Regions from separate parts of the Desulfosporosinus sp. BICA1-9 genome, predicted to be linked through region 3. Evidence: riboswitches for the same ligand, from Rfam matches in the RefSeq annotation. Region 3 holds a riboswitch; each other region holds the start of a gene.
What was found. A riboswitch is a leader RNA that binds a small molecule or an ion and turns the genes downstream of it on or off. The one in region 3 is predicted to bind cobalamin.

Region 1 (7,914 bases), on a different contig from region 3:
CATAGTCATATCAAGGATGGGGGTGGGTGAGTGATAATATTGACTCAATTCCTCCTTCGAAAAATAAAAGAACCTCATTTCTTAATCGACTTCAAAACCCTCGAAAAGAGAGAGGCAAATTCTTTTCAGTCCAATGAGTTAATCTCTTCAAATCCTGCTTGTTCCTTGATACTTTTTTCAGATCCGTGCTTCTGCAGCTCTGCACCACATAGTTTGCAGCTATTTCAAAATCTAAAATAATGCTCGGTATATCATCTGCTTCAAGTTCAGGGCAAAGTGTTGTTCTGAACTCATGCTCAAGTCCACTATTTTTAATGATTTCCATACTTTCCCGAATTGACGATAACTCCAACTGGCTTGTCCCTGTAATATGCTCATATTTGCTGAGCGGAGCCTTTAAGTCCATGGCGATAAAATCCAGCAGCTTATCATCAATCAACGCTCTCAAACTATCTGGATTTGTTCCGTTTGTGTCAAGCTTTACGAGCAAACTCATTGCTTTCAATTCTTCGATAAAAACGTGAAGATTCTTTTGCAACGTCGGTTCTCCTCCGCTTACAACCACTGCATCGATCATTCCTTTTCTTTTAGAAAGCCATTCGAAAATTTCTTCAGGCAGAATAGCGTTTGAAGTGTCGTTAGTGTCTAGTAGGCTGACGTTGTGACAATAACCACATCTTAAATTGCAGCCCTGGGTAAAAACCACAGACGCTATCTTCCCTGGATAATCCACAAATGACGTCTTCACAAATCCTGCAATATTCACGCTACCACCTCTGGCATCATGAATTTTTTTCTCTGAGTGTACTCTTCTTTCTTGCCAAGATTATAGTTCTTGACCGGTCTAAGGTATCCTGTCACTCTGGACCACACTTCGGTTTCAGCACCACACTCAGGGCAACTGAAATGTTCCCCGCTGATGTATCCGTGAGAGTCGCAGATACTGAAGGTTGGAGTAATCGAGATATAGGGGATTTTGTGTTTGCTAAATATTTTTTGAATGAGCCGCTTGCAAACCTCAATATCTTCAACCGCTTCGCCGAGATAGAGGTGCTGGACCGTCCCTCCTGTGTAAAGAGACTGCAATTCGTCCTGTAGCTCTAAAACCTCAAAAATATCATCCGTATAACCTACCGGAAGTTGGGTTGAGTTTGAATAATAAGGAACCTCATCGCCAGCAGTAATAATTGAGTCATACCTTTTAGTATCCAACATGGCCAGACGGTAGGAGGTTCCTTCTGCAGGTGTCGCCTCTAAATTGTAGACGTTTCCTGTCTCCTGTTGAAATTTAACCAGCAGCTCCCTCAAATAGTTCATGACACGCACCGAAAACTCGCGACCTTCTTCCGTTTCAATCCCTTTTCCCATGAAATTGAGTAAGGCCTCATTCATGCCGACAATACCAATCGTACTGAAATGATTGTGCCAATAGTGCCCAGTCCGCTCCTTAGAATGTCTCAAATAATAACATGAATAGGGATACAGTCCCTTTTCGGACTGCTGCTCAATAATTTTACGCTTAATTTCCAAGGCCGTGCGCCCGATTTCAGCCATTTGTTTCAGACGTTCCATAAATTCCTGTTTTGTCTGGGACAGATAGGCTAATCTGGGTAGGTTAATGGTGAATACACCAATCGATCCTGTGAGAGGATTGCTTCCAAACAACCCCCCACCTCTTTTTCTAAGTTCGCCGGTATCCAGCCTTAACCTACAACACATAGATACTGCATCTTCGGGAGACAGATCAGAGTTTACATAATTCGCGAAATAAGGAATTCCATACTTACAAGTAATTCTCATAAAGGCATCCGCTACAGGACTCTCCCAATCAAAGTCTTTAGTAATATTTAGGGTTGGAATTGGGAAGGTAAACACTCTTCCCTTAGAATCTCCTTCCAGCATCACTTCGCAGAAAGCCAAGTTGAACATATCCAGCTCTTCCTGAAAATCTCCATGTTTAGCCTCAGTATAGGTTCCGCCAATAATGACCTGCTCATCTCTCAACGTGGAAGGCACCTTGATGTCAAATGTAAGGTTAGAAAAGGGACACTGAAATCCAACCCGGGTTGGAACATTGATGTTGAAAACAAATTCTTGCAAACACTGTTTGACTTGAGTAAATGTCAATTGGTCCTTCCTAATAAACGGCGCACAAAAAGTGTCAAAGCTTGACCAAGCCTGTGCTCCGGCAGTTTCCCCTTGGGTTGTAAAGGTAGAATTTACGATTTGCCCAAGAAACGATCGTAAATGTTTGGCTGGACCGCTTTCCACCTTGCCAGGTACTCCTCCGAATCCGTCCAAAAGGAGCTGTCTCAAATCCCAGCCTGCACAATAGGGTCCAAAAAAGCCCAGGTCATGGATGTGGCAGTCGCCGCTTTCATGCGCCTCTTGTACTTCCCGAGGGTAGAGTCAATTTAAAAAGCCCCTCGACGCTGAGCGCCAAGAGGCTGTGTATATCCCTGAATACAACACTTACTTATAGAACCCCCCTATCGCTCGTAGAGTTATAGTTCATTAAACAAAGGCAGGTCTTCTGACTTTGGTTCATTAATGCTTCACGCCTTCCCGGTATCTACCAGTGGCCTATAGTATGAAACATCTCCCCATTACAGTGGCGGGACCGTGCAGGACTTTTACCTGCTTCCCTTTTAAGCTGTACTCTTAGTACTTGCACCTTTATTTTCCAATATTCAATTGCTATCATGTTATCGTATATTAACCTAATATGTCAACCATGAAGATATTATTTTATACCCAAGTTTGACGCAATATTTTTCCATCTCTAGGCGTAACTATATTGTAACAGGACCTATGCACTTAATGCTAGGCCTTGGAAAATTGGATAACCTTTACCCCAAAATATACGGATTTCATCCGGGTAAAATTCATCAAAAAGCCTTGCAAATCTATGCACAGTTATGTCAAACTGGATATGGACCTGTTGAATCCCTTTCCGGGCTTTCAGCTGGATCTCGCAACGAGTGTGGTAAAGGCTGCTGACCATTTCGCCGTGGGTGAAGCCTTCTCCATCACTCGTTTTTCCTTTATTTTCATACCACTGAGCATAATTAAGTAAGGTTTCTGTCGTGAAAATCAGCTCTAAATTGGCGTGCTGGTGAATCTCAGCTGTAGAATGATAATCGCCTAAGTCGGCTAGAACCTTATCCATGTTTCCTGATTCCACTCCTTCTACAACGCATTCACGATTTCTGGGCTAAGAAAAATCGCTTGCTCTTCTATTAAATTGTTAAATTAAACATATTACAAAAGCAATACATGGTTAATACTCTATTCCCACTCGCGCCAATATGCCCTTTTCCATGGGATGTTTACGGGCAGTTATTTCCGAGACATAATCCGCTAACTCGATCAGCTTTAATGGGGCATCCCTCCCTGTCAGAACGAGTTCCAATTTTAGTGGCTTGATCTTAACAAGCTCGATTACTTCCTCCAGAGGCAGGAACCCGTAATTCACAGCGGCCATAATCTCGTCCATGATGATCAAATCCCATTCCCCGCTCATGACGGCCTCAAAAGTATAGTTCAGACCAATCCGCATTTCCCCTTTTAGTCCTCCCATTTCTTCTTCTGTCATTCCCCAAGTGAATTTATCGTTTTCTTTATATTGAAAGAGTTGAAAGCACGGACCTAAGCTGGCGATGACCTTCATTTCTCCCGTAATCCATCCTTTTAAAAATTGAACCATGAGGACCTTAAGTCCCTGTCCATACGCCCTGATCCCCAATCCGACTGCTGCCGTCGTCTTCCCTTTCCCTGCACCAGTATAAATATGGATGAGCCCTAGTTGCATGCTTATTTCTCCCTCATTGAATATTTTCTATTAGTGAATATGCCGGTGATGAATATCCGGGGTATGCGGATGTCTATGCTCTGTTGTTTTGTGCAGATGAATGTGCGAATGATATCCACTCTTTGGTAACTTGTCACCCTGACGAAAATGTGCATGATGCAGATCATTATGGCAATGTCGGTGTTCGTGCTCATACTCTGTATGTCTGTGTAAATGAATATGTCCCTCTTTTAACAGCAATACAGCGCCAAAAATCATAACAGGCAAAGATACAATAAACTGAATCCCCTGGGCTTCTCTGAATAAGAAAACGGATAAGATAGCGCCCAGGAAAGGCGCAATACCAAACAAAGCACTCGTTCGTGCTGAGCCTAGTTCTCTCATCGCCCGAATAAAAAGGACAATACTAAACCCATAACTTAAACAACCTAAGATCATAGCTCCAACTACATAGATCAAATGCGGAAAGGGTTGACCTATAATCAAGGCCAATACTAAGGAAAACGCTCCCGAGCTTAGCCCTTTGATCGTTACGATTGAAAGCGGATCTTTGGCCGAGACATTGCGCGTAAAATTGTTGTCTACCCCCCATAAAACGCAAGCTGCAAGTACCCCTAGCGAGCTAAGAGAAAAACCCCATTGACCGGAAGTATTCCAGGAAAGCAATATGCTGGCAATGGTTATTAAGAGAACTGCACTCCAGATACGCTTGCCAATATTCTCTTTAAATACAACTCCCGCTATGATGGTTGTAGCTACTCCTTCAAAATTTAATAAAAGCGAGGCGGTAGAAGCAGATGCATTCTTGAGCGAAAACATCAGAACTATCGGGGCCGCAATTCCGCCGGCCAGTATTGCACCAATAATCCAAGGCATATCACTTCTCACGATCCTAGCTTCATTACTATAACGCTGATCGGCTTTTTGCAGATATCGCCAGAGAAACAGTCCGATTCCACTTCCTAAGTACAAAAGCGCTGCCATAGGAACAGGAGCAATTTCCCCTAAAAGAAGCTTAGATATAGGAGCACTTACCCCAAAAAGGATGGCGGCCGCTATGGCCTGTACTATTGGAAAAGCAATTGTTCTATCGTTCATTTACCAGCACCTCCGGCAACAGCTGTTAACTGTTTTACTTTGGAATATTTGCATCTACCCAATCCAGCAGTTCATTGACACTATTCACAGTCAATCCGGTATTAGCCTTGGTTCGTTTGACAAGGACAGTCTCTAACCCTAATTCTAAGGCTGCCGAGATTTTCGTATCTGTCCCACCGGCGGACCCACTGTCTCGGGTCAAAAGAATATCTGCTCCATAGAATTTAAAAAATACTCTGTTCACCTCTTTGGAAAATTGCCCTTGCATAGCAACGATATCCCTGGGCGGAATGCCCATATCCTGGCATTTTTGGACCAAACGTCCTTCCGGTAGAACCCTGACAACTAAACGAGCCAATCGGGCAAAGGGGCTTCGCACAATGCTTTCCAGTTGGTGACTTCCTGTCGTGACGAAAACCGTTACAGGCTGCCCTTTCTCTTGATGCAAAGCACCTACGCGTTGTTCCAATTGGAGCAACCCTTCCTCCCAACTAAAGACTGGATAAATTAACGGGCTGGCAGGAATTATTGTCTCAGGTCTTTCTAACCTAAGATAAGGAATGCCCCGCTGTTCACACCATTGGCGCAAAGGGGCAAACTTCACACTGCTGGAAGGAGGGCTGGCATCAATGACTAATGAAGGCGATTGGAAACATATCTTTTCGCTCCATGATTGTATTCTCATTAGCTCAAGCCGTTTGAGCTTGAGACATTCACTAATCTCACGCGCCGCTGCTGTTTCTCCTAAAAGTAAAATCATTGCTAACCTCCATAGAGCTATACGTTCTAAGCGCTTTGCTGACCGCTCTTAGCTGGAATATTCTGAAATAAATCTTCTTTTGTTTTTGGTAAAGGGGTAGATGGAGGCAGCCATCCTTTTTTCACCAACTCACCATGCATTTCTATCAGCCATGGAATCGTCAAATCAGCTCGTTCCACAATCTCCGGGCGCATAAATAGTTCGCCTGGTACTCCATGCGCAATGACCTCTCCACGGCACATTATTGCTAACCTATCTGACCAGCTATAGGCTAAATCGACATCATGGGTCGATAGAATAATCGTTTTACCCTCAATGCTCAATTTTTCCAGAAGCTGCATGAACTCCTGGGAGTGACGAGGATCCATACCGGCGGTTGGCTCATCAAATATAATGACTTCCGGCTCCATTGCCAATACTCCCGCGATAGAAACCCGTTTTTTCTGTCCGTAACTTAATAAGTGAGTCGGTTTATCTTCCAGTTCTGTAGTCTCAGTATCTATCAAGGCTTGTTTAACTCTCTCTGTCACTACTTCTTCTGAAAGTCCGAGATTGAGAGGGCCAAAGGAGATATCCTGCCAAACGCTGGCGGAAAATAACTGACTATCTGGATCTTGAAAGACAATTCCCACTTTCTTGCGTAATTCGATCAGCGCCTTGTTTTTATAGGAAATATCTTGTCCCTGGTATTTTATTGAACCTGAACTAGGACGATAGATTCCATTAAAATGCATAAACAAAGTGGATTTTCCAGCTCCGTTTGATCCCAGAATAGCTAACCTTTCTCCCTTTCGAACTTGTAAATTCACTTTACGCAAAGCATTTGTACCATCCGGATAAGAATACTCTAAATCAACGGCTTCAAGTATGAACTCTGACAAACATATTACCTCCAAAGCAAATTCAATAAGATTAAAGGGATCTCGAGACCAGTTATTATGAGATAATTTTTGAGGCTAACGGGACGTTTCTTGGTAAGCACATTAATCTCTCCCGTGTAACATCGCGCTGCCATGGCATTGAAAAGTTCTTGGGATTTCACAAAAACTTTTCCAAAAAGAGCAGAGAAGAGCCGACTCATAGAACGGAAAGAACTTTTCTTGGAGACATAACCTGAACGAGAAAACTGGGCACGGCGAATCGTGGTGGCTGTTTCCATAAAGACAAAGATAAAGCGATAAATTAGCACCATTAATTCGGTAATTATAAAAGGAACTTTCATCTTGTGGAGTACTGCAATAAGTTCAGTGAGAGGAGTGGTCAAGGCTATAAAGTAGAGACATGATACAGCCCCTAACGATCTTAGAAAGAGATTAACTGCTGTGATCAGATCTGGGTAACGCATTCCTATGGTTAAACCATTAACCGTTTGAGCTAGCCAAAATCCAGCAGGATTGGTCGAAACTGAAAATGCAATCGTTAATACGCTTATCAGAAGAAACGAAAGAGGAACAAGCATAAGCTTTACAAAAACTCGGGCGGGGATGCCTGCTTTGATGACTATCCCCCCCGCCATTAAAGCTAAGACGATTAGAGGGGTGATTACCGCGGGAGCGGTTAGACACACTACCATGGTAATCATCGCAAAAAGTAGCTTTTCCGTGGGATGAACGGTTTTTAGATTATTGCTGTAGGCGAAACTATCTATGGCAATCACGCTTGATCCCTCTTATTTGCACTGTGTTTACCCTTCGAATAACCTAAATAATAAAAGACGAATCCGCTTCCGAGGGCAGCCTGCAAGGCAAACAAGAACGATTCAACTTCTCCGCTGGGTGGTTCCCAAAATGATTCAAACCAAGGTGTATAATCGGCGTTAAGCGCGCTGATCGCTTCTGATGCCTGAGCATCAGCACCAGCGAATTCAGCATCACGCGCAATATAAAGTGGGAAAAAAGCCAAAACAGCTACAAATACCAGAATTATCATGTTCTTAGAAAAGAGTTTCATGCTTTCACCCCCCGTTTAATGGAAGATAACGTTTTGCCAGTAAAGGCAGTTAAAATCTGTAACTCTTTTTGACTATAAGCTGTAAGGATATTAAATACCATTACCGTAAGTAAACCTTCGCTAATGGCTAAAGGCACCTGAGTGAACGCAAAAATGCCCATGAATTTGAGTATGGCAGCCGTTACTCCGCCTGAAGCCGCGGGAAAAGCTAGCCCCAACTGAATGGAGGTTGTAACGTAGGTCATTAGATTTCCCAAAGTTGCCGCCATAAAAATTGAGAGCCATTGGGGAGCCC
Region 2 (12,164 bases), on a different contig from region 3:
GCTACCCGTCCTAGCATCTTTTACTACATAGCCGTGGCTGGTTAGGGCCACCCGCAAAAATCGCCGAATCTGTGTATCGTCATCAATTATTAAAATACGCTGACCTTTGTTTTCCATCTTACTCTCCTTCATTCATCTCAGGCACTATCCCCAAAAATTGGTCGGTTAACGGCAAGGTAAAGGTAATTGTTACACCGCCAAGTTTATTATTTTCGGCCCAAATATCCCCGCCATGTGCTTCAATAAGTCCTTTACATATTGCCAGACCGAGCCCCGTTCCACTTACTTGTAAAGGGGAACTAAGTCGATAAAACTTATCAAAGACCTTGCTTAAATCCGCCTCAGGAATACCATGGCCCCGATTAGCGACCACGATCTCCAGTTGATTTCCTTGTTGCCGGATCGAGATCATGATTTTGCTAGCGGCTTCTGAGTACTTAAGTGCATTATCCAGCAAATTAATCAACACCTGCTCTATCAAAATCCCATCAGCTTGCACCAAGGGTAGGCCTTCCTGTATATCGATATCCAAAGGCCGTCGAGTTAGGGTGTCTCCAAGTCTATTGATCGCCACTCCAATGATATCTTGAAGATCGCACCATTCCTTATTTAATCTAAGCATACCGCTTTCTAGTCGTGCCATATCTAATAAGTTACTAATAAATCGATTCATTCGTTCCGCCCCATAGAGAATCGTTTTAAGCAACTCCTTGCGGACCTCTGGACTATAGATGACATTTTTATCTTCTAAAAGACCGGTGACGGCCCCAATTATGGAAGCCAGGGGTGTTCGCAAATCATGAGAAAGTGAATTGAAAAGAGCCGTGCGTAAGCGTTCAGACTCTACTAACGAAAGGGACTCTCTGGCTTGTTCGGCTAATTTGACTCGATTGATGGCCATAGCTGCCAATCCTGTAAAGGCTTCTAATAAGCGAATTCGCTCAGGGTCAAATTGCGTGTTGCTTTCATTGATGTTAATCCCAAGAACTCCTTGCGTTCCCTGCTCTGTGCTTAGTGGCAAATATTGGGCCTTAGCAGTGCCTAAGGTCTCCGTTCCATGACCCGCTTTTAGTCCCCTTTCATAGACCCAGGTGGCAACTGAAAGTTCACATTTATCTAGGGAATTGATAAGCCCAGAATCCTTTCGCAGTACCAGTTGAGCTTTTTCATTAGGTAAAAGCAACATAACTTGTCCCTCTAACGTTTTGGAGACATTACTAACAATACAATCTAATACAGCATCTAGGTTATCGACTGCAGCGATATCTCGGCTTAGAGAATAAAGCGCTGAAATGTTATTCTCCCGCTGCCGAGAATAATTCACCTGTTTTTTTAACCGATCCGATAGAGTTCCCGTAATCAACCCCACCAACATGAAGATAGCAAAGCTGATTAGATAACGGAGATCAGCAACGGTAAATTTAAAAAATGGGGGGACAAAAAAAAGATCAAAGGCAATGGTCCCCATTATCGCTGTGACAATGGCGGGAAGGGTTCCCCAGAGTGCCGCACTTATCAGAATAGGCAGTAGATAGAGCAAAGAAATATTAACCAGGCCTAAAAACGGATGTACCAAGGTGAAAACTAAAGTCATCCCAATAATCATCAGACTGGATGCCAAATAAGGAATTATCTTCGGAGAATTCCACCCCTGTGGTTTAGTACCCGCTTCTTCTCCATTTTTTACTGCCTTAATCTGGGCTTTTCCTGCCTCTGGTGGGCGTCCAGGGATAACATGAATACTAATGCCCTGACTTTGCCGAATCACTTTATCTACGACCGAGCCATGGATTAACTCCCAAAAGCGCGTATGCGCTGGTTTGCCAATAATTATCTGGGAAACATTGCGTTTCCTAGCCAACTCTAAAATAGCTTCCGCTACACCATTCCCCGTTAGACCAATCACTTCCGCACCCAGTTCTTCAGCTAAGCGGAGGTTTTTGGCCATTGAGTCTTTTTCAGCCTCACTACTGGGAAGTCGGCGCAGGGTTTCAACATGCACGGCAAATAATTGCCCTTGTACCTTCTCGGTCATTCTTTTCGCAATCCGAATCAACTGAGCTGAGAAGGGGCTGGCACTTATACAAACCAAAATCTTTTCTCCCGTCGGCCATGGCCCATTGATTCCATGGTCTTGCCTATAGGATTCTAGCTGACGATCCACTCGTTGCGCTGTATAGAGAAGAGCCAACTCTCTTAGAGCGTTGATATTGCCAGGTCGAAAGAAGTCTTTTAAACCCTCTGTTTCCTGATCTGAAACATAAACCTTTCCATCCTTTAACCTTTGAATTAATTCTTCCGGTGGGATATCAATCAGTTGAATTTGCGACGCAATTTCTAAGACTTGGTCGGGGACAGTCTCTCGGACGGCAACTCCGGTGATTTGGGTTACAATATCATTGAGTGTCTCTAAGTCTTGAATATTCAAGGTAGTGTAAACGTTAATCCCCGCTGACAATAATTCTTTGACATCCATGTAACGCTTTTTATGTCGCGATCCATCCACGTTGGTGTGGGCCAGTTCATCGATCAAGACAAGCTGAGGACGACGTGTCAAGACTGCATCTAAGTCCATTTCAAAAAATATACGATCCATATATTCTTGAGATCTCCTGGGGATGACCGTAAAGCCGTTAAGCATTGCCTCGGTATCTGCTCTGCCATGAGTCTCTACCAGACCCACAACTACATCTACACCTTCGGACAATCGACCTAAAGCGGATTCTAACATTGCATAAGTTTTTCCGACCCCTGAAGCTGCACCTAAGAAAATTGTTAGTTTTCCTTTTACCATTTATATCATCACCCTCGTTATTTCCGCGTACTACTCATTATTGTCTAACAAAAGCAATCTTTCATACTGAATGCAGCCTTATTATAAATCAATTACCCATATAAAAGGCGTAAAGATTATAGTGAAGTGCATAAAGAAAGTATAAAGATTTCCAGTTTATCGAAGTGAGTATTTTTTTATTTAGAAAAATGAAACGAGACAACATATTCAGAGCGCCTCAAGGTTACCTTGAAGAAAAGAAACCCCTCTAAGCTGTTCATATCAGGGGTCCAGGGATTATGAATGTGACGAATAGGGTTGTAGAAGTAGAAGTAGAAGTAGGTATAGAAATATATAAAATTGTCTCTATGGAAATAAATTACATACTGATTTTCAGAGATTAGGGTAACTTAAGTATAAATTTAAAAAAAGGGGATGTTATTAATGGGATTTTTTTCAAACATTATGTGGAAGTTAAATAAAGCTGGAAAGTGGCTTAAGTTAAGGTTTTTACTTCTTCGTGAAAGAATATAAAGGTATGACTGTAAACGTGCTCAAATTCAAGCTAGGGTCAGGTAAGAATAATAGCCTGACCCTAGCTTTTTGTTGCTTTAAATATTCGGCAATTTGTGAGGTTAGAAGATCTTACCGAAAAGAAATAGGTAGAATGTAGTGGTATAAATTTCCTAGGTTATTTTTGCAATAATCCTTGTAATATGTTGGGCTTGTAGGGAGGAATATCCTTAAGTCTGACGAAGTAAGTTCAAGGTGGTTCAATAATAATTTTTAAAAAGTAGTATTTCCCTATAATCCTTTTTACGATAACAAAGTAGTAGATAGTTAGGAAATTTCCCTTTTAATGTAAGATCGCTTGATAAGCGTTAGGGAGGTTTTATATGAATCTTAGGAACATAATACGCAACCACTCTAACACAGTGAATACTAAGCGTTTAATTATTGGGACTATTTTACTAAGCCTTGCTTTAGGTCTCACTTTAGGAGTTCAAGTCAGCGAAATATTGATTATAGTTGCTATCCCGCTAATAGGGACTTGGTTTCTGGTCAGAGAGATTAAAAAGCAGTTAACTTCATTTGCTGAGGCAATACTCCAAGATAACTGTGTTCAGATTGATACCGGATTTCTGCCAGAATTAACGCCGTTATTGTATGCAGTCAAAGCACATTCTCAGCAACTTCGAACCTTTGAAGCCATAGTAAGAAACTCTAATGATTTAATTACTACAGTTGATCTGGATTATAAAATAACGAGTATTAATCCAGCAGCGCAAAAGATGTATGGCTATACAGCTTCAGAAGCTTTAGGGCAAGAGATTACACTTTTGTCAGTGCCCGAAGGTGTTTCGGAATTGAAGGAAATTCTTGAGCGGGCAAAAATAGGTGAAGAAATTATCGGCTATGATATGAAGCGTCGAAAGAAAGATGGTAAGGTAATCGACGTCTCATTGAGTATTTCACCGATTAGAGATGACCGAAATCGGATAACCGGTATCATGGGTATCCATCGTGATGTTACTGAACGTAAAAAAATGGAAGCAGAGATGAAAAGGCTTGATGCTTTAAATCTAATCGGCCAGATGGCTGCGAGTATAGCTCATGAAATTAGGAATCCTATGACAACAGTCCACGGTTTTCTTCAGTTACTAGGAACGAAATCAGTACTTCTGGAGTATAAGGATTATTTTCAACTCATGATCGAAGAATTAGATCGCTGCAATTCAATTATTACGGAGTTCCTTTCGTTAAGTCGAAACAATCCTCTAGATCTTAGAATGCAGAATCTTAATACTATTATTAATAAACTACTACCGATGATACAAGCTGATGCTCTAAGGAAAGAGCTAATTATTATTGTTGAACTCGAAGAGATCCCCAATCTAAAACTAAATGAGCAAGAAATTCGACAAGTTATCTTAAACTTAGCCCGTAATGCCTTAGACTCTATGCTGGAAGGTGGGGTTTTGACCATAAGAACCTATCTTGAACAGGATTACGTTGTTTTAATGTTTCGCGATCAGGGATCTGGCATACCAGGACAAGTTCTTGAAAACATAGGTAAACCTTTTTTGACGACGAAAGAAAATGGAACAGGTTTAGGATTGCCAGTGTCTTACAACATAGTGTATCGTCATGGAGGTACGATATGCGTCGAAACCGGAACCACAGGTACTACCTTTTTTATTAAACTCCCTATTGAAAATGTAATTATTTTAAATTAATAAAATAAAGCATCTAATCATCAATATAAAACATTTTACATTTAAGATATATTTACCATATTACGACAAATAACTGCCTATTAATGGATATTATCTTCTTGCCATTTCCCCAGAAAAGCATTAAAATCTTACTGAGGAATGTAATTTTCAGGAGGAATCCGCGTGGAAAAGAAACTTTTGAAAAGAATAGAGGAACTACGTAAGAGACTCAATAAATTTGCTCTAACTCGTAATCTCATTGATCACGAGGTTGTAGAGGTTAGTCAGCAATTAGATCGCTTACTCAACCAATACCAAAAGATCAGTACTTATCAACAATTAAGTTTTTGGTAATTCATGAGACATAATATTAATTAGAGATACCCCAAGAAGACTGATATGCTCCCCTCTAGGTAGACAGGTTAAATAATAAAACCTACTACCAGAAAGGGGAGCATTCTCATGTCTAAAAGATGTAAATATACAGGAGAAGAAAAATTTCAAATACTGCGGTGGAATTAAAGGCTGTAAAAGCTTCCAAGTCCAAGGTTATTTTCTGCGCATGGCTTTCACAAGTTCATTGATCACTAAAGGAATAATGGATAGTGCTAAAACGAATGCCCAGTCCATTAAAGTCCCGGTGGTTGAGTTTACAGCTAATTCCTTTAGCACATCTTCAGTACTTTTATTGAACCACATAATATCACCTCTTGATTAAGTATTCGCAGAAAAACAAAAAAAAGACTTCGTTCATTTAATTTTTAATTAACCTGGTATTACAAGCAAACTTCAAAAGTTTGTACTTTTAGAAGGAAGTTATAAAACTAAAAAACTAATATGTGTGCGTTTATTCTTTGGAAGGATTATAATAAAAATAGTGATAGAGGAGGTAACAATGAACTATATAGTTTTTGATTTGGAATTCAATATGTTTTTTAAATTCAAAGAAGGTGATTGTGCAAATCCCGCTTTGAAAAGTGAAATCATTCAAATTGGAGCAGTCAAACTCAACGAACGATTGGAGACCATTGGCGAGTTTAATTTAATCGTAAAGCCAGTGATCTATAAGAGAATAAACCCCTATGTTAAGAAGAAAACGACGATCAGCACAAGGCAGGTTAGCCAAGGAACCCCTTTCGTTCAGGCAATCAGGAGCTTTAGTTCATGGCTTGGAAGGGACGCTATCTTGTGCTCTTGGGGACATGATGATATTTTAGGTTTAAGAGATAATTGTCAATTTTTCGGCTTTGAAGCACTATCCTTCAACAGATTTATTAATATTCAGCAAATCTATATGACTCATGGGGTTCTATCAATGCAACCAAGTCTAGAAAATGCTGTGGAAGCCTTAGGGATTGAAAAAACAGTTCCCTTTCACGATGCATTAAGTGATGCCTTCTATACCTCAGAGATTTTCAAAAAGGTCTTTGATTTTTCTGAAAAGGCCATTATAAACTGGGAAAAGAACCAAATCGAAAATGAGATAAAAGTTAAAGAGTTGAAGGCTTTCCTCGACAAAGTGACTATGTCGTGTCCGCAATGTTCCAAACTTATTGAGAAAGACAAGGAAGTCACTAAAACGAAGAAATATTTTGCTTTTGGCTACTGTACAGATTGTAAGCACCAAATTCGACATGTTTCTAGAATCGTGCAAAGCAGCGGGGAGTACAGCATTATTTCCAAAGATTCTATCTATAAAACAGAAGAAGCATCAGAGTAATGATTAATAAGATAAGCTTGTAATGGAGATTTCTAGAATTGTCGACTAAAAAGCCTTGTCAATGATACATTTATTAGTTATACTATGCTTAGAAAATTTAATAACTACAGGTGCCTCACCATGAGGAGAATAGGGAAGTCGGTGTAAGTCCGGCGCGGTCCCGCCACTGTAAACGGGGAGCAAGAAGTAAATAACCACGGGTTAGTTCCCGGAAGGTGCTTCGAAGTGTTGATCCGTAAGCCAGGAGACCTGCCTTGTAGTTAAGCCAAACCTACCTTGTCGAAGAACCAAGAGTAGTGTGGATGAGATTATGGAAAAGTCTCTAGTCACGTTGTGATTAGAGACTTTTTTTATTTTTTTCACTACAGATTGTTCTTTTCAAGGGAATGATTCAAATATAGAAAGGAGAGATTGTTGTTTTGACGTTAATGGAAATGGCCCAAAAGGGTCAGGAAATCCCGTTGTTTACCTTGGTAGCCCGAAACGAACACATGAATGTCCAACTCCTTATGGAACGGGTTGCTACCGGACGAATTGTTATTCCCTATAACGGTCACCACAAGCCCCAAAAGCCTCAAGGGTTTGGACTAGGCCTAAGCACTAAAGTTAGTGCTAGTATTGGCCTAGCTGCAGACGAGGATAGTCTTGCTGATGAACTATTTAAAGTGGATGAGGCAATCAGGGCAGGAACCAATGCGGTCATGGATTTGAGTACAGCCGGCAATATGGACGAGGCAAGGCGGACAATTATAAAAAGAGTACCGTTACCTTTAGGTACACTACCTGTTTATCAGGCCTTTGCTGAGGCTGTATGTACTAAGGGTTCAGCCTTAGCACTTGAACCTGAAGACTTTTTCAAGGTTATGGAACGCCAAGCTGCCGATGGAGTAGATTTTATGGCTTTGCATAGTGCCCTTCACTCCGGATTGTTTAAAACGGCTAAGGAAGACCAGCGGGTGCTAAATCTGGTGAGCCGAGGCGGGTCCTTACTGATGGGCTGGATGCTTTATCATAACAAGGAGAACTTTTTGTATACTATGTTCGACCGCATCCTGGAAATTGCCCAAAAGTATGAAGTTACTTTAAGTTTAGCGGATGCTATGCGACCGGGTGCAGGTGCTGATTCATTATGTCGTTCTCAAGCTGAGGAGCTCGTCGTTCTAGGCGAGCTGGTAAAGCGTAGCAGACAAGCGGGGGTTCAAATCATGATCAAGGGACCCGGTCACACTCCACCTAATCAAATCGCGACAACCGTTAAATTAGAAAAACAAGTATGTCAAGGTGCTCCGTATTTTGTCTTCGGTCCGGTATCGACGGATGTAGCTCCCGGATATGACGAAATTACCGCTGCTATAGGTGGAGCCATGGCTGGTGCTGCTGGAGCAGACATTCTCTGCTACGTCACACCTGCCGAACATATAGGGTATCCCAATGCGCAGGATGTCTATCGGGGAGTAGTGGCTTCCCGTATTGCTGCTCATGTAGCGGATCTAGCCAAAGGTTACCCAGGCGCTGAAACTTGGGACCTGCAAATGAGTCGAGCGCGGCGGGAGCAGAATCTAGAGGCCCAGAAAACGTTAGCCTTAGATCAAGAAAGGCTTACGGATTTCCACTCGAGTGAAAAACCTTTCTGCACAAAATGTGAAAAGGGTTGTGCCATGGCTGTGGCTGGCGAGTTCTTTCAAGAACTGCCGTGGGAATGCTGAATCGATGTTCGAGGTTCGATGATCGAGGTTCGAATATAGGGACGTTAAGGCGTGGTTCGAGATTTGTGATTCGATTAATTAGTAAGGACAGGATGCATCGTGCCAAATAAAAAGTAAGAATGGAGAGATTGAAATGACACAACTTATTAAAGCAAGACAAGGAATTATTACACCTGAGGTAGAGAGATTAGCTAAAGTAGAAGGGCTTACAGCGGATGAGTTATGTGCGAAGGTTGCTCAAGGTCGGGTCGTGATCATCAAGAACAAACAACACAAGAACTGTAACGCAGTCGCAGTAGGGGAAGGTCTTCGCACCAAAGTAAATGCCAACATCGGTACGTCACCGGACTGTGTGGACTTCTCGGATGAGCTCCATAAAATAAAGGTTGCCGTAGCTGCTGGTGCGGATACAATTATGGAATTAAGTATTGGCGGAGATGTTGATGCTTTCCACCATCAGGTGCTCGATAATTTCACATTACCTATCGGTTCTGTTCCAAGTTATCAAGGTGGTATGGAGAGTATTGCTAAACACGGAAGCGTTGTCGGTATGACCGCTGATGATATGTTCGAAATGATTGAACGTCAGGCAAAGCGTGGCATCGATTTTATGGCCATTCATGCTGCTTTAAACATGTCTATTATTGAACGATTAAAAAATCAAGGACGAATCACAGATATTGTAAGTCGTGGAGGGGCCTTTTTAACAGGCTGGATGTTCCACAACGAGCAAGAGAATCCTCTCTATACTCAATTTGATCGTGTGCTTGAAATCTGTAAAAAATACGATGTAACGCTGAGTATTGGAGACGCAATCCGACCCGGTTGTATTGAAGATTCTCTGGACCGTGCCCAAGTCCAAGGCTTGATTGTGGCGGGAGAATTGGTACAAAGAGCCTTGGAAGCTGGCGTCCAAGTGATGGTAGAAGGCCCGGGCCATGTGCCCGTGGATCAAATCCCAGCAACGATCTTGCTCCAAAAGCAACTCTGTCATCATGTTCCATACTATATACTTGGAAATTTAGTCACGGATATTGCGCCGGGCTACGACCATATCGTAGGAGCCATCGGGGCCACAGCGGCAGCTATGGCCGGTGCAGACTTCATATGCTATGTTACACCTGCCGAACATCTACGCTTACCTACCGCTGAAGATGTTCACGCAGGGGTCATAGCTACGCGCATTGCGACTCATGCTGCCGATATAGTTAATGGTGTTAAGGGTGTACGTGAATGGGACTTAGCTATGGCTCATGCTCGTAAAGCCTTAGATTGGGAAAAACAAATTGAATTGTCCATTGATCCTCCTACAGCTCGCCGAGTCCGAGGAGAGCGTAACGAGGAGGGGGCGGAAGCCTGTTCTATGTGTGGTGGGTTCTGTGCCATGAAATTAGTTGGGGAACACCTTGGGAAAACGGGAGGAACTTGCTAACTAACGGGAAGAGGGCACTATTGACAAGGAGGGTGAGGCAAATGAGCCAGATTGGGGTCATTATGGGAAGTGACTCAGATTATCAAGTTATAGAAGAAGCCCTGGAAGTTCTTCAGCAATTTGAGGTTCCTTTTGAAGTTATCATTTCTTCCCCCCAAAGGACGTTGAAACGAACGGTCGATTGGGTGAAAGGGTTTGAAGCTCAAGGGGGAAAACTTATTATCGCCGCGGCAGGGTTAGCAGCCCACTTGCCTGGGGTTGTGGCGGGGGCAACAACTTTGCCGGTCATCGGTGTTCCGATGAGCAGTGGTGCCATGGAAGGAATCGACGCCCTTTACTCCATTGTACAAATGCCCCCGGGAATCCCAGTGGCAACCGTAGGCATCGGTGCTGCTCGGAATGCAGCGTTACTTGCGGTACAGATTCTGGCAAGTCAGGATAAACCATTGAGTATGAAGGTTAAAGTCTATCGAGCCCAAATGTTGCAGGATATCGAGGCGAAGGACGAAGCGTTGCAGAAGCGGTTAAGCGAAGAAATTTGAAGACTAAGCACTGAACTAAGGGGAGGGGGGCAAACGTGTTCGAATTTAGAGAGGATAAACCGAAAGAGGAATGCGGAGTCTTTGGGATCTATGCCCCCACTCTGGAGGTTGCTCGTGTAACTTACTACGGGCTCTATGCTCTTCAACACCGAGGACAGGAGAGTGCTGGAATCGCGGTTTCAGATGGACGAAGCATTGATGTGCATAAAGGAATGGGCTTGGTATCGGAAGTGTTTTCAGACCATGTTGTGGATTGCTTGAAGGGGAAAATGGCGATTGGACATGTCCGATACTCCCCAAAGGGTTCAAAGCTGCTTGCGAATGCTCAGCCTTTGGTGGTACACTACCAAAAAGGCATGATGGCCTTGGCTCATAATGGAAGTTTAACCAATGCCTTAGAACTACGTGAAGAACTGGGGAAAAACGGGGCAGTTTTCCAAACAACGATTGATAGCGAAGTGATGATTAACCTCATTACTCGCTATCGCCGGGAGTCCTTGGAAGATGCGCTGCTTAAGACCATGATGGATCTACGTGGAGCGTATGCCTTGGTTATCTTGGCAGAGGATAAACTTATTGGACTCAGGGATCCCCATGGCGTTCGTCCCTTATGTATTGGGCGTATCGGCGATGGGTATTGCTTGGCCTCAGAAAGTTGCGCTCTCGATACCATTGGTGCAGAGTTTGTGAGGGATGTGGAGCCCGGTGAAATTGTGGTGATCGATGAAGATGGACTCCACTCATACCAGAGATTTTCTAAACTAGAACGCACGTCGTGTGCCTTTGAATATATCCATTTTTCCCGACCGGACAGTACAATTGATCAGCTGAGTGTCTCGGAAAGTAGACGTCAGATGGGCATTGAACTGGCCCGTGAATATCCAGTTGAGGCGGATCTTGTGATTGCGGTCCCAGACTCCGGGACTGCTTCTGCCTTGGGGTATGCCACAGCACTGGGGCTTCCCTTTGGAGAAGGGGTTATTAAAAACCGTTATGTCCATCGAAGCTATATTCAACCTACTCAACAAATGCGAGAAGTGGACGTTCGTCTGAAGCTTAATGCTAATGCAAGTGTCCTGAAAAATAAGCGCGTTGTTATGATTGATGATTCGATTATCCAAGGAACCACCAGTTCGAAACTGGTGGAAATGGTCAGAAAAGCAGGGGCCAAAGAAGTACATTTTCTAATCAGTTCTCCTCCGGTAGCCTATCCGTGCTTCTATGGGATTGACACGGTAAAACGAGAAAAACTCATTGCCAATCAATTGGATATAGAGGGAATTCGGGAGTTTGTAGGAGCAGATTCGCTACACTATATCTCTGAGGAAGGCTTGCTTCGAGCACTTGGGACGGACTGTGTTTGCTTAGCCTGTTTTGATGGAGCGTATCCCATTCCGGTTCGAATTTAATGAGAGGTAAAAAAGTGACATTGAGTGGACGCATTGGAGATCCTGAGGGGAGGTAATAAAGATGGGATCGACACCCTTTTTTCGGCATAATCCCCAGGGTGTAGGACCTCAGTATTTGGAAGACCTGGCAACCGGGTACTGGTTTTCTGAGGCACTGTTTACGGCCGTTGAACTGGAAGTCTTTACTTTTCTGGAGCCTAGAGGCATGACGACTGACGAAATTGCAGGAGCACTAGATATGCCTCCGTCTGGTCTGGGGCGTTTTCTTCAGGCTCTTTGCACAATAGGGTTAGTGGTTTATGATGGTAAACGTTATTATAACACCAAGCTTGCCGGCGACCATCTTGTCCTTGGTAAGAGTGGGTA
Region 3 (12,164 bases):
TTGTCATAGATCACTCGAGAATAGTGAAATTCATGCCCCTGAACTGTGGTTCCGCGCGGACCCAGGAAATTATCCTCCCGAAAGACTCCTTTACGATAGCCTATACCCTGCAAGCGCTTGGTCATTTCGGCTTTCATCGGGATAAGGCCCACCATTGGAAGCTCGTTGCCTTCAAAATCCTTAATAGAGTTACCGAGATACATGTACCCTCCGCATTCAGCATAGATAGGTTTACCACTGGCCGCATAAGCGCGCAGGGAGTCTATGAATGAGCTGTTTTCGCTCAAACGATTGAGATGAAGCTCCGGAAATCCCCCACCTAAGATAATCCCATCCAGGTCCTTAGGGAGAGCATGATCGTGTAAGGGGCTAAACGGTACAATTATCGAATCCAACCGTTCTGCAAGGTCTAAAGCATCTTGATAGTAAAAAAGGAACGCCTCATCCCGTGCTAAGCCTAGCCTGAATTTATTCTGCTGGGCTTGAGGAGCAGGATTAGAATTTGGCTCAAGAATGCTAGAATTATTGACAGAACATGTGGCAGTTTTCTTAGTTTCATGCGATGAAAATGATTCACTACTAAACTCAGGGGCAGCCAGCATTATACTTTCGACTTGATCCAAATCAACGTGTTTAGTTATTAAATCGGAAAGCGTCTCGATAAACCCTTCTAAGAGTCCACCTTCCCCTACGGGAATCAATCCCAAATGCCGTTCAGGTAGGTGCAGGGATAGTTCTTTCGGGAGCACCCCAAGGACTGGGATCTGGAGATCACTGAGGGCTTCTCGCAGAATAGTTTCTTGGGCCGTCGATTTGACGCGGTTAAGGATGACACCCTGTACTTTTGTCTGGGGGTCAAAGGAGTTAAAGCCGTAGACTAGGGCGGCCACGCTCCGTGACATTGAAGAGGCATCAACAATTAGGATGATCGGAGCTTGCAGAAGTTTTGCAACATCTGCCGTACTTCCAAAACCTGCGGTACCACTCATACCATCAAACATACCCATGACTCCCTCAATCACCGCCCAACTCTCCTGAGCACTTTGAGCAAAGATGGAAGGAAGATGCTCTCCTAACAGCCAGCGGTCAAGATTGCGGGAAGCCCTTCCCGTTGCTGCCGCATGATAACTGGGGTCGATGTAATCCGGCCCGACCTTGTACCCCTGGATTGGACGATGGCGCTTTTTCAAAGCCGCCATCAAACCCGTAGCAAGGGTTGTTTTGCCTACACCGCTGTGCGTTCCTGCAAGGACAATCCGTGGAATCTTCATGCTGTATCTCCTTATCGATAATTCGTGGTTCGAGGTTCGTCGTTCGAAATTCGAGTTTGTGAAGCGAATAATCTATTCGCGCCTCAAAATAAACTTTGAGCCTAGCTAAAAGGCGAACCCGTCGCTCGATGATTAAGTGGGGGTCACTTGGTTAAATCATTAAGTAAGCTATTACAAGGGCAGGCAGAAGGGATAACCAGGTCGCCGTTTGAACCAGTTGACGACAGCGGGCAATGTCTGTGGCTCCTACTGGATGAAGGGCATCCCCCATCTCTGCCCGGTGGTGGGTCCGACCATGATAGATATTGATGCCACCAAGCCGAATGCCAAGTAATCCAGCAACCACACTTTCCGGATTCCCTCCGTTGGGACTAGGATGACCTGAGGCATCTCGCTTCCACATTCGGTAGGCGTGACCCACTGACATTCCTCTGAACCAACCTGCGAGCAGTAAGATCGGAACAGATAAGCGCGCGGGTAGGTAATTCGCCCAATCATCTGTGCGAGCCGAGAACCAGCCAAACTCTTCATAGCGCTCGTTCCTATAGCCGACCATAGAATCCAAAGTGCTGACCGCTTTAAAGGCCATCGCTAAGGGCGCTCCTCCGAGAGCGGCGTAAAAAAGCGGGGACAAAATCCCATCAACGAAGTTTTCGGCCAGGGTCTCAACGGTTCCTCTAGCAAGCTCACCTTCGGAAAGATTGCTAGTGTCACGGCTAACCAACCAAGAAAGCCGTGTGCGAGCCTCAGTCAAGTCCCCTTTTAGCAAAGGAACTAGGACACTTTGTCCAGCATCTAAGAGGGATTTACTAGCTAAGGTTGTGAAAATAAAATAAGTGGTTAACCCAAAACCCAGCAAGGGATGCAGTGTCTTCGCTGCCAATACTGCAGCCCAGGTAAGCAGATAACTTCCCCCTACTACAAGGATCGTTAGCAGGACCCCGTTGCGGCGTCGCAGCTGGGGAGTTCCTAGATTGAGCTGGCGCTCCAGATAGGCAATCAGGTTCCCTATTCCTACGACTGGATGGGGCCAACTGCGTGGATCTCCAATAACCTGATCAAGTATAAATCCAAACAGAACAGCGATGGGAAGAAGCGCTGAAACGATACTCAATGTTTCCATAATTTTAAGTTAAGCCCATAATGTCTCGAATCCGTTCCATATCCACATTTTGCCGAACTAAATCGGCCAACTCATTAAACGCTAATTCACGAAGCGCTGCTTGAGAAAGTGACGCTTCTACGGTCCGCGCAGACCCTCTGCGCTGCCATAGCCAGTTTAAAAGGGATGTCCGCAAGCTGTCATTATCGAAAATTCCATGTAAATAGGTACCATAAGCATTTCCTACCTGCAAACCATCGAGATTGGACTCTCCATTCGAAGTCAAATTGAACAGTGGAGTATGCCCCTCATCCATGGTGGTTCGACCCATATGGATCTCGTAACCAACCACTGTATCACCAGTACAGGCTTTCAAGAAGCCTTGCTCCGCCAGGATGGTCCCCTTACTCTGAACGGTATGTTTCTGAGGATAGAATTCTGTCACCATCGGTAAAATGCCAAGCCCTGAGACCTCTTCCAGCTCGGACTCTGTATGCAGCGGATCCTTCACTAAGCGTCCCATCATTTGATAGCCACCACAAATCCCGATGACAGGAACCTCTTTTTCATCAAGCTTATGAATGAGAGTCCCTAAGCCGCTCTCATGAAGAAAATGCAAGTCAGCGAGAGTGTTTTTGCTGCCGGGAATGATGAGGAGATCTGGTTTTCCCAAATTCGCAGGGTCAGTAACATAGCGCACCGCAACATCGGGTTCATCCTGAAGCGCATCAAAGTCTGTAAAATTAGAAATGTAGGGTAAACGAATGACTGCCACGTCCAATTGGTCTGCTAGAGAAACCGAGGGTTTTTCGTCTGCTTCGTTCAAAGCTACGGAATCTTCATCTGGAATACGGATCTTGAAATAAGGAACAACTCCGACTACTGGGATTCCTGTTTTTTCTTCGATGAAGTCTAAGGCAGGCTGAAGAAGCTTAATTTCCCCTCGAAACTTATTAAAGATAATCCCTTTGATCATGGCTCGTTCTTCAGGTTCCACTAATTCCAAGGTTCCTACAACGGCTGCTAAGGCTCCACCACGGTCAATATCTGCTACGAGTAAGATCGGTGAATTGGCCTCCATGGCAACCCGCATATTAACAATATCGTTGGATTTAAGATTGACTTCAGCCGGACTTCCTGCTCCTTCAATCACTACGATTTCATAGTCCTTGAGCAAGCCGTGGAGTGCCTCAGTCACATAAGGCCAAGTCATACGTTGATATTCCCCATGGTAACGCAGAGCTGTCACATTCCCCTGAGACTTGCCCATAATAACGACTTGAGAGCCGGTTGGCCCACTGGGTTTAAGTAAAATTGGGTTCATTCGTACCTCTGGTTCGACTCCAGCAGCTTGGGCCTGAACCACTTGAGCTCTCCCCATCTCTCCGCCTGCTGTGGTCACAAAGGAATTAAGCGCCATATTCTGTGCTTTAAACGGACTTACATGGTAGCCTTCTTGATAAAAAATTCGGCAAAATGCAGCAGCCAAAACGCTCTTTCCAACGCTTGAAGAGGTCCCCTGGATCATAAGTTTGGCTGTTGATTGATGATTTGAAGACATTATTTTCACCCTCTTTTTCTTAAGCGGTGCTTTTTGAGCTTATTTAAGCTGTTTTAAAACTGTATAAATTAAGGCGTTAATTACTGTTGCAGCGATGGGACTTCCTCCTCGCGTCCCGAGGACTGTAATCGAAGGGAACTCTTGGTGCTCCCAAAGTAAATCCTTAGACTCTTTTGCTCCGATAAAACCCACGGGAATTCCGACGATCAAAGCAGGGCGGGTCTCCGGATTCTCAGCTAAACGCAAGACTTCGATGAGAGCCGTTGGAGCGTTGCCAATCGCCACGATTGAGCCGCGCAGACCCTCGGCATTCATACGAAAAGCCGTCATTGAGCGTGTGATGCCCCATGCTTTGGCTTGTTCGGGAACACCGGAAGAATTTAAGAAGCATTCCACTGTCCCACCCAAGGATTTGAGTTTTTCTTTGGAAATCCCTGCTCGAACCATCTCAACGTCCGTAATCACGTTGGCACCTTCTTGTAGAGCCTTTAGCCCGCAGGCGATCGCTTCCGGATGAATCGCAATGGCCGATTCTAAGGAAGGATCTCCAGTTGTATGAATTATCCGTTCTACCACTGGAAAGTCAGCTTCTAGCCAGGGACGGGTTAGTCCAGCGCGAATAATCCGCATGCTTTCTACTTCGATTTGACTCGGGTCTAAAATGAAGGCGGTTGTCATTCAGCTAAAGCCTCCTTGATGCGCAGACTGGCCAAATTCGCAATCCCGTCATCAGCTCCCAGTTCTTTGGTAAAGACAATCTCCACCTTCGGATTCTGTTCCCGAATTTCTCGTAATTCTTCATGGATATCCACCGTCACATGGACTCCGCGGAAGAGAAAGAGCGGCATGACAACAATACTAGATGCGCCAGCTTTAATTTTGGCTTCTACCGCTTCGGGAAGGCTCGGGTGATCATGAGCCATATAGGCAGGAGTTACCGGTTGTTCCATTAAGCGACTTACTTTTTCGGCGACCACTAAAAGTCCTTGATTAGCCTCGGCACGGCGGCTACCGTGTCCTAAAAGAATTAGTTCTGATTTCATGGTATCGTTTCCTCCAATTGTTTAATAAATTGGGTCACTGTACAACGTTTTGAATCCATTTCGACAACGGGTCGTTTTAGAATCACCAAGGGAAGGTTTAAGCTGAGACACGCCTGTACTTTTTCGAGGGTTCCGCCAACTTTTCCACTTTCTTTGGCTACCACCACCTCGATCTTTAATTGCTTAAACATGGCTTCATCCCAAGCTTGGGAAAATGGACCCTGAGCAGCAATAATTTGATTGGGTTTAAAGCCTAAGGATTCACAACGCGCTAACACCTCAGACGTAGGGAGCACGCGAATATAGAGCATTTTGTCATTCATTGAAGGATGAGCTACCCATTCAGGCAACCCATTACTTCCGGTGGTGAGCAGAATACGTTGTCCTAACTTCGTTGCCATTTGTACTGCGGCCGGTAGGCCCTCTGCCCAATGAATAAGGGGATGAGCGGCTAGCTCCAGTGCTGAGCGCTCCCAGCGGAGGTAAGGTAGGGCTAGCTCTGCGCAGACGGTTTTGGCCATTTCTTTCACCCGTACCGCGTAGGGATGAGTAGCATCCACCAGAGCTGAAAAGGAATTAGCTTGGAGAAGATCAGTGAGGATTTCTGCATCCATCGCTCCCGAGCGAGCTGGCAGCCCTTGTTCTTGTGCCAAATCTGCGCCATAGGCGGTCAGAGTGGAGACCAAAACATCATGTCCCCTCTGCATCAGGGCATCCGCTAGCTCTCGCCCATCCTCTGTTCCTGCTAGGACCAAAAGCCTCACAGTTTGTATCCTCGAGGAGTCACCATATAGGGGCCAACGATTCGGGTTTGAGAGTTACCTATAATCACCGTCGTGAGCATGTCGATGGGGTGCTTGGTGAATTCCCCCAAGGTGGTAATCAGCACGCTCGATTCATCCCCACGTAAAGCCTCACGAACCAGTCCTACAGGAGTCTCAGGATGACGATAGCGGAGGATAATCTCCCGTACGGTCTCTATGTGTTGTGGACGACCGTTACTTTTCGGGTTATAAAGGGCAAAGATAAAATCACCTTCGGCGGCTAAGCGCACTCGTTTCTCGATGACTTCCCAAGGCGTTAAAAGATCACTTAAACTAACCACTGCAAAATCATGCATTAAGGGAGCACCTAACATGGAAGCTGCTGCAGAGGCTGCCGTCACTCCAGGAATGATTTCCAGGGGTAGATCGAGGAGGTCTTCTTGTTCCAGACACTCGATAATAATCCCAGCCATGCCGTAAACTCCGGCATCCCCACTGCTTACGACGGCGACTCGGTGTCCTTCTGCCGCCAAACGAATGGCTTCTCGACAGCGATCAATTTCTTGACGCATCCCAGTTGCAACAATTTGTTGATGGGTTATAAACGGCCGAATCAGGTCGATATAGGTTTTATAGCCCACGATAAATTCAACCTCATTTAATACCGACTGAACCCGTGTTGTCATATGGTCTTGGTCCCCCGGCCCGAGGCCTACGACAAAAAGTTTTCTATGCTGATCGCCACTGTGACCCCCTGCCCCTTGGTCTTGGGCAGAACCAGCCGTCCCCTTTTGGCTCCCAGTAAACTCGCTGCTTCGCATACACCGTCCACTCCTATCTTTTCCCTTACAAAGTTTGATCGACTTAACTGTTCTTGAAGATTAACCGCTTGTAGTTCATCTGCTCGGTAGGTTTGAAACGGAACTCTGAGGTATTTAGCCGCTTCAATCAGACCCACTTCGTCAGATTTCAGATCAACGCTATAAATTCCTGAGATGGCCTTCAGGGAGGCTCCGAGCTGTTCTACTGACGTCCTGATTCTCTCTAAAATAACTTCGCTAGAAACCCCGCGACGGCACCCCACCCCAACACTTAAAATGGGTGGGACTAAATACAGGCAATCCACCTTAAGGCTTGAATGTGGAAAAGCATCGATTATAACATTTGCTTGATCTTTTTCCTTTTCGGACAAGAAATGATAATGGGGATCACTTACCCAGGTATGGTGCTCAGATTTCAAAGGATAACTTGCCCAGACATTGAGACGATTTTGTTCTAAGAGCAAGCGGTTGACCGCTGGCAAATGATCGATAGGTTCTACTTTCCAGCCATACCTGCGAGCGTATTCGTCAGGCGCCACCATTCCCCTTACATCCGTAGCTGTCGTAATAACGGGCAATGCTCCAAGTTGTGCAGAGATCTGATGGGCCCAAGCGTTTGCGCCACCTAAATGGCCAGAAAGCAGAGGAATCACGAATTTCCCTGCTTCGTCTAAGACAAGCACAGCAGGATCTCGATCTTTTCCTTCTATTAAAGAGGCAATTTGACGTACAACAATTCCTGTCGCCATGACAAAGATCAACACCGAATACTCTTGCCACAGTCTCGGGACAATATCCCTCAAACGAGTAAAGATCTGCAGTTGCAGCTCATGTTTTTGTGCTTCACCCTGATTCTTAGTTTGACCGAGCACTTTCTCATGAATATAGACTTTTTGAAGGACGGTATTCGGAAGCCCTTCTCCAATACGTTGGATCGTGTCCAACCCTCGGTCCGTTAAAGACACAAGCGCAATTTTCGTTTTTACATCCACGTCTTGGCCTACATTTATGTTCACTTTTCTGTCCCTTGCCTATATTCGTGCGTAAAGGTCGGGTCATAGAGTTTGGAACGGGCGTACCCCTTGGCCGGATCTAAGAAGTCCCCGACAAGAATTTGAGCCTGTTTACGAATTCCTGCATCTTTAACTTTTTCCACGATGGTTTCTAAGGTTCCCAGCAGAACCTCTTCATCCGGCCAACTTGCTTTTGCGACCACAGCAATAGGGGTGGAGGCCGGATAACCACCCTCCAATAAGGCTTGGACGACGGATCCCATATCCTGAACACTTAAGAAAATCGCCATACTGGCTTGATGTTGCGCTAATTTGGCAAGTGCTTCACGTTCTGGAACGGGAGTGCGTCCGGCTAAGCGGGTGAGTATCAAGGTCTGGCTAATTTCCGGCAGTGTAAATTCCCGTTTAACTGCTGCGGCTGCTGCAAACACCGAACTGACCCCCGGAATAACAGAATACGGTATTTCCTGTTTATCTAAATGTTCAAATTGTTCCTTTATAGCTCCATACATACTGGGATCTCCTGTATGGAGTCGGACGATGGTTTCTCCGCTTTGGGTTCCCTTGAACATTAGAGCGACCACTTCTTCCAGTGTAAGGTGGGCGCTATCATGAAACGGGGTACCGGGACGACAAATGCCAAGTAATTCCGGGTTAACTAAAGACCCGGCATAAATCACGCGATCCGCTCTTTCCAGCGCCCGAGAGCCTTTGATCGTGATCAGCTCAGGATCCCCTGGACCAGCACCGACGAAGATAACTTTACCCTTAGTTCTTTTCTGGCTCACTGTTTCCCCTCCCCAATAAGTCTTTTTTCACGAGTAACAAACTAAGATAATCGATTTTGTCGGCAGTGAAATCCTCTGGTTTAGGTTCCCAGCGGATTTTCTCTCCGGATTGTCCAAGGCGAGTTAACAAGACCGCTTTTCTCTCGCGCTCTTTCAGAAGCGTTAAAATCTCAGGAAGCCTGCGGGAGACTTTCATTAAGACTAAATTGGGGAAATTAAGAAATTCTCCAACATCTTCGGTACTTGGCAAGATTAGAAGAGGCTCATCCCCAGTAGCAAGAGGCAAGTTAATCTTGGCTGCCGCCGCGGACATAGCCGTAATGCCTGGCACTGTGATAACACATTCCTGTGGTAATTCCTCCTGAAGGATGTTAAGTAGGTAGCTGTAAGTACTATAAAGGGAAGGATCTCCCAGCGTGATAAAGGCAACGGATTTACCCTGTTTCAGTTCAACTAGGAGGGTTTGTGCTCCATCTTGCCAAGCCTTTGTTAAAACCTGCTGATCCGAAGTCATAGGCATTTCGAGTTCGACAAGTCGGACATTAGTTGGACAATGAATTTTGGCAATATCCCAGGCCACACTTTCTCGATCGAGCTTGGATTTGGGGATAGCTACCAAATCCACTGATTGTAGGACATCAACGGCTTGCAAAGTCAAGAGCCGAGGATCACCGGGACCGACCCCGACTCCATAGAATTTTCCCCAGGTTGTATTCATGATGCTTCCCCTTTTCGTGCTGAAATTATAAAGATTGGATTCAAAGCTTGGGCCATATGCAGAGTTTGTACTGCTTTCCATCGGACTGCTTGAATAGAGACGGTATCGATATCCTGATAGTTAAAGTCTGTAAGCAGTTTCAATCCTTGAGCCACTGTTTCGATGGTCACTGCTGTGATCACGATTCTTCCCCCTTCAACAAGGGGAACCGTATTTAAGATTTCTGATAAACGTCCATTACTGCCACCAATAATACAGACATCGACTGGGGGAAGTTCCCCGAAAACATCTGGCGCAGCACCAGGAATCAGACGAAGATTTGAAACTCCAAACTTGAGTTGATTAGCAAGAATAAGTGCTTGAGCCTCTGAATTATGCTCAATTGCGTATACTACACCTTCAGAAGCGAGGCCGGCTGCTTCGATACTAATACTCCCCGTACCCGCTCCAATATCCACGACCTGATCATATTTCGAAATTTGGGCTTTGGCGAGTACTTGAACCCGAATTTCCGCCTTGGTCATGGGAACCTTTCCGCGCAGAAACTCTTCGTCTGGAATTCCAAGCCTGCAACCTACACCCTGTTTAGGGGAGTGCTGAGAATCTTGAATAGTATTTGGATAGAGGATAACGATAGCATTCTTTAACATGGTTTTTTCCTGAGCCAAATGCTCTGCGTCCATTGTTGACCAAAATTCCTCTGGATAAGCAAGGGCATTACCGACTGAAATAAGAGGGTTATTGCCACGCTCCATATAGAGTTGCGCGATTTTCTGAGGCGTATTTTCTCCACCGGTTAGAACCGCTGTGGGACGAGTAATTACCTGAGGAAGTACAGACAATTCTCGACCATGAACACTTGCAAAGATGGCCTCTTGCCAAGGAAGCCCGGCTCTTGCAAAAGCGAATTGAAGAGAACTGATCCCAGGATAGACGTCGATTATTTCCTCCGGAAACTCCTTCTTAAGTCTAGGTAAAAAACTGAAAAACCCTGGGTCGCCTGAGACGAGAACTCCAACAACGTTCTCTTCTAGAAGTGCGCTTCTGATCACTTCTATACTGCTAGCTAGGTCACCGGATAGGGAGTACTGGCGCCCTGTGAAATCAGGAAAGAGTTTTAGAGCCCTAGACCCTCCGATTAGAATTTCGCAGTTCTTTACAAGTTCAGTAATTGCAGGGGGCAACCATTCCGGCCTTCCAGGGCCGATACCGATTACTTGTAACATGAAAAACCTTCTTCCCTTGTGTTGTGGGTAATAAAAAAACGAGCCTGAGCGGCTCGTATGGTTTACCCTAAATAAACACACACATCTCCTATCGCTCGTAGGTTTGTGATGCTACTTAAGGCAGGTTTCCTGGCTTCAGATCATCATTCTCATCTCTGTCCCAGCATTTGAGCGTAGGATTTCGAAGAGAACTCCTTGTTTACAGTGGCGGGACCGCGTCGGACTTTCACCGACTTCCCCTTTTAGATCCTTTATTACAAAGGAACCTTAAGCATAACGCTATTAAATTTATGAATAGTCCAATCGACTGATAATGAGATATTCTATAAGTATATACTAAATTCCTCTTTTTCAAAATACCTTCTTAAAAAATAGTGTTCACCCAAGTATTCTTTTTCCGATCATTGAACAAATAAGCGAGACAGCTAATTTGCCTGTTTGATTCATATGATCAAGAATAGGATTTAATTCAACGACTTCTAAAGAACGCAATTTCTTACTATTAGAGATCATTTCCGCTGCTAGATGAGCTTCTCTAAATGTAAGACCTCCGTTTACAGGAGTTCCTACCCCAGGAGCTTCATTAGGATTCATGACATCCAAGTCAAAACTAACATGAAAGCCTTCAGTATCTGCGGCTACGATTTCTAAAGCTCTAACCATAACCTCTTTCATCCCATACTCGTCAATATCAGACATTGTAAATACTGTAATACCCGATTCTTTGATTAATATAGCTTCCTCATTATCAATATCCCTTGCGCCTATTAAGACAACTTTTTTCGGGTTTACGTAGTTAACATCCTTAGGTTTAAATCCCGTCATTTCCAATGCCCCAAAACCTGCTGATGCAGCTAAGGACATTCCATGCAAGTTACCTGACAACGTAGTTTCTCTGGTATTGAAATCCCCATGGGCATCTATCCAAAGCACACCAATATTCTCTAATACACTCTGAGTGCCCAGAATACTCCCAACTGCAATACTATGATCGCCACCGAGAATTATCGGCAAATTCCCTTCTAAAAGACTCTTCCTGACTAAGGAAGCTAAGCTTTTGTTAACATAGCCTATTTCTTCTTCGTTCTTGAAACTCTCATCTACAAAATCATCATAGCTTTCAGGAATAGGCACATCAATGTTGCCGATATCCTTATAACCTATGTTAAGGTTAGTTATGGCTTTTTTCAAGCCGCCGTATCTTATGGCACTTGGGCCCATATCAACGCCTCTTCTATTTGCTCCCAAATCAATTGGAACACCTATCACATCAACATTCACAATTGTATCTCCTTCATATTGTTTAATGCATTACAATATATTTTGATACAAATGAGATTTATTATCCACTATAAATCACTCATATACTTTAAGGCTTCTAAATCTAAAATTTCGAATTCAGTCAAATGAAAATCAATAACTCCTTCATCCTTCATTTTACGCATTTCTCTGGACATGGATGGACGAGACACATTTAGAAAATCCGAGAGTTCATTTCGATTTAAGGGCAGAATTATGTTTTTGTCGCCTGTCTTTTTATATTGCTCCAATAAATATGTGCAGATTTTCCCGCGCATACTTTTGATCGTCAGATATTCAACCTTCTTGTTCAACATCATGGCTCTTTCGGAAATTATCTTTAAAAAGTTCTGGATCAGAATTCTGTGCCATGAACACATCTTGTCACACTCGCCAACAATTTTTCCTCTCGGTAGGAAAAGAACCTCACAAGCTTCATGGGCCTGAACAGTTGCTGGCCAGATCATTTGGCTGGAAAAGGCGACTAACTCACCAAAAATATCCCCTTGCTTTAAAAGTGTCATAACAATCCTGTTTCCTGCGGCATTTTCTTTACTG

Region 1: linked by a shared signal. The riboswitch ahead of JL57_RS16130 (ribonucleoside triphosphate reductase) and the one ahead of JL57_RS32025 (bifunctional cobalt-precorrin-7 (C(5))-methyltransferase/cobalt-precorrin-6B (C(15))-methyltransferase) in region 3 are both predicted to bind cobalamin.
Region 2: linked by a shared signal. The riboswitch ahead of thiC (phosphomethylpyrimidine synthase ThiC) and the one ahead of JL57_RS32025 (bifunctional cobalt-precorrin-7 (C(5))-methyltransferase/cobalt-precorrin-6B (C(15))-methyltransferase) in region 3 are both predicted to bind cobalamin.

What each region holds. Positions count from the first base shown of each region.
Region 1 covers NZ_JUEE01000135.1:20,060-27,973, forward strand. The annotation lists gene JL57_RS16125 (anaerobic ribonucleoside-triphosphate reductase activating protein) at 92-766, opposite strand; partial or broken gene JL57_RS16130 (ribonucleoside triphosphate reductase) at 763-2,409, opposite strand; cobalamin riboswitch at 2,506-2,693, opposite strand; gene JL57_RS16135 (hypothetical protein) at 2,810-3,169, opposite strand; gene JL57_RS16140 (cob(I)yrinic acid a,c-diamide adenosyltransferase) at 3,281-3,811, opposite strand; gene JL57_RS16145 (DMT family transporter) at 3,842-4,909, opposite strand; gene JL57_RS16150 (precorrin-6A/cobalt-precorrin-6A reductase) at 4,944-5,669, opposite strand; gene JL57_RS16155 (energy-coupling factor ABC transporter ATP-binding protein) at 5,696-6,550, opposite strand; gene cbiQ (cobalt ECF transporter T component CbiQ) at 6,556-7,326, opposite strand; gene JL57_RS16165 (energy-coupling factor ABC transporter substrate-binding protein) at 7,323-7,619, opposite strand; gene JL57_RS16170 (energy-coupling factor ABC transporter permease) at 7,616-7,914, opposite strand, start outside.
Region 2 covers NZ_JUEE01000026.1:3,368-15,531, forward strand. The annotation lists gene JL57_RS02905 (response regulator) at 1-117, opposite strand, end outside; gene JL57_RS02910 (sensor histidine kinase KdpD) at 119-2,794, opposite strand; gene JL57_RS02915 (nitrogen regulation protein NR(II)) at 3,670-5,010, shown strand; gene JL57_RS02920 (aspartyl-phosphate phosphatase Spo0E family protein) at 5,173-5,343, shown strand; gene JL57_RS33355 (hypothetical protein) at 5,539-5,688, opposite strand; gene JL57_RS02925 (3'-5' exonuclease) at 5,885-6,709, shown strand; cobalamin riboswitch at 6,801-6,981, shown strand; gene thiC (phosphomethylpyrimidine synthase ThiC) at 7,138-8,415, shown strand; gene bzaB (B12 lower ligand biosynthesis ThiC-like protein BzaB) at 8,549-9,847, shown strand; gene purE (5-(carboxyamino)imidazole ribonucleotide mutase) at 9,889-10,389, shown strand; gene purF (amidophosphoribosyltransferase) at 10,425-11,798, shown strand; gene JL57_RS02950 (DUF2284 domain-containing protein) at 11,860-12,164, shown strand, end outside.
Region 3 covers NZ_JUEE01000258.1:2,055-14,218, forward strand. The annotation lists gene JL57_RS31975 (cobyrinate a,c-diamide synthase) at 1-1,271, opposite strand, end outside; gene cbiB (adenosylcobinamide-phosphate synthase CbiB) at 1,423-2,394, opposite strand; gene JL57_RS31985 (cobyric acid synthase) at 2,399-3,934, opposite strand; gene JL57_RS31990 (precorrin-8X methylmutase) at 3,974-4,612, opposite strand; gene JL57_RS31995 (sirohydrochlorin chelatase) at 4,609-4,977, opposite strand; gene cobK (precorrin-6A reductase) at 4,974-5,741, opposite strand; gene cobJ (precorrin-3B C(17)-methyltransferase) at 5,738-6,427, opposite strand; gene JL57_RS32010 (cobalt-precorrin 5A hydrolase) at 6,454-7,578, opposite strand; gene cobM (precorrin-4 C(11)-methyltransferase) at 7,575-8,363, opposite strand; gene cobI (precorrin-2 C(20)-methyltransferase) at 8,344-9,081, opposite strand; gene JL57_RS32025 (bifunctional cobalt-precorrin-7 (C(5))-methyltransferase/cobalt-precorrin-6B (C(15))-methyltransferase) at 9,078-10,307, opposite strand; cobalamin riboswitch at 10,409-10,592, opposite strand; gene rocF (arginase) at 10,686-11,588, opposite strand; gene JL57_RS32035 (Crp/Fnr family transcriptional regulator) at 11,657-12,164, opposite strand, start outside.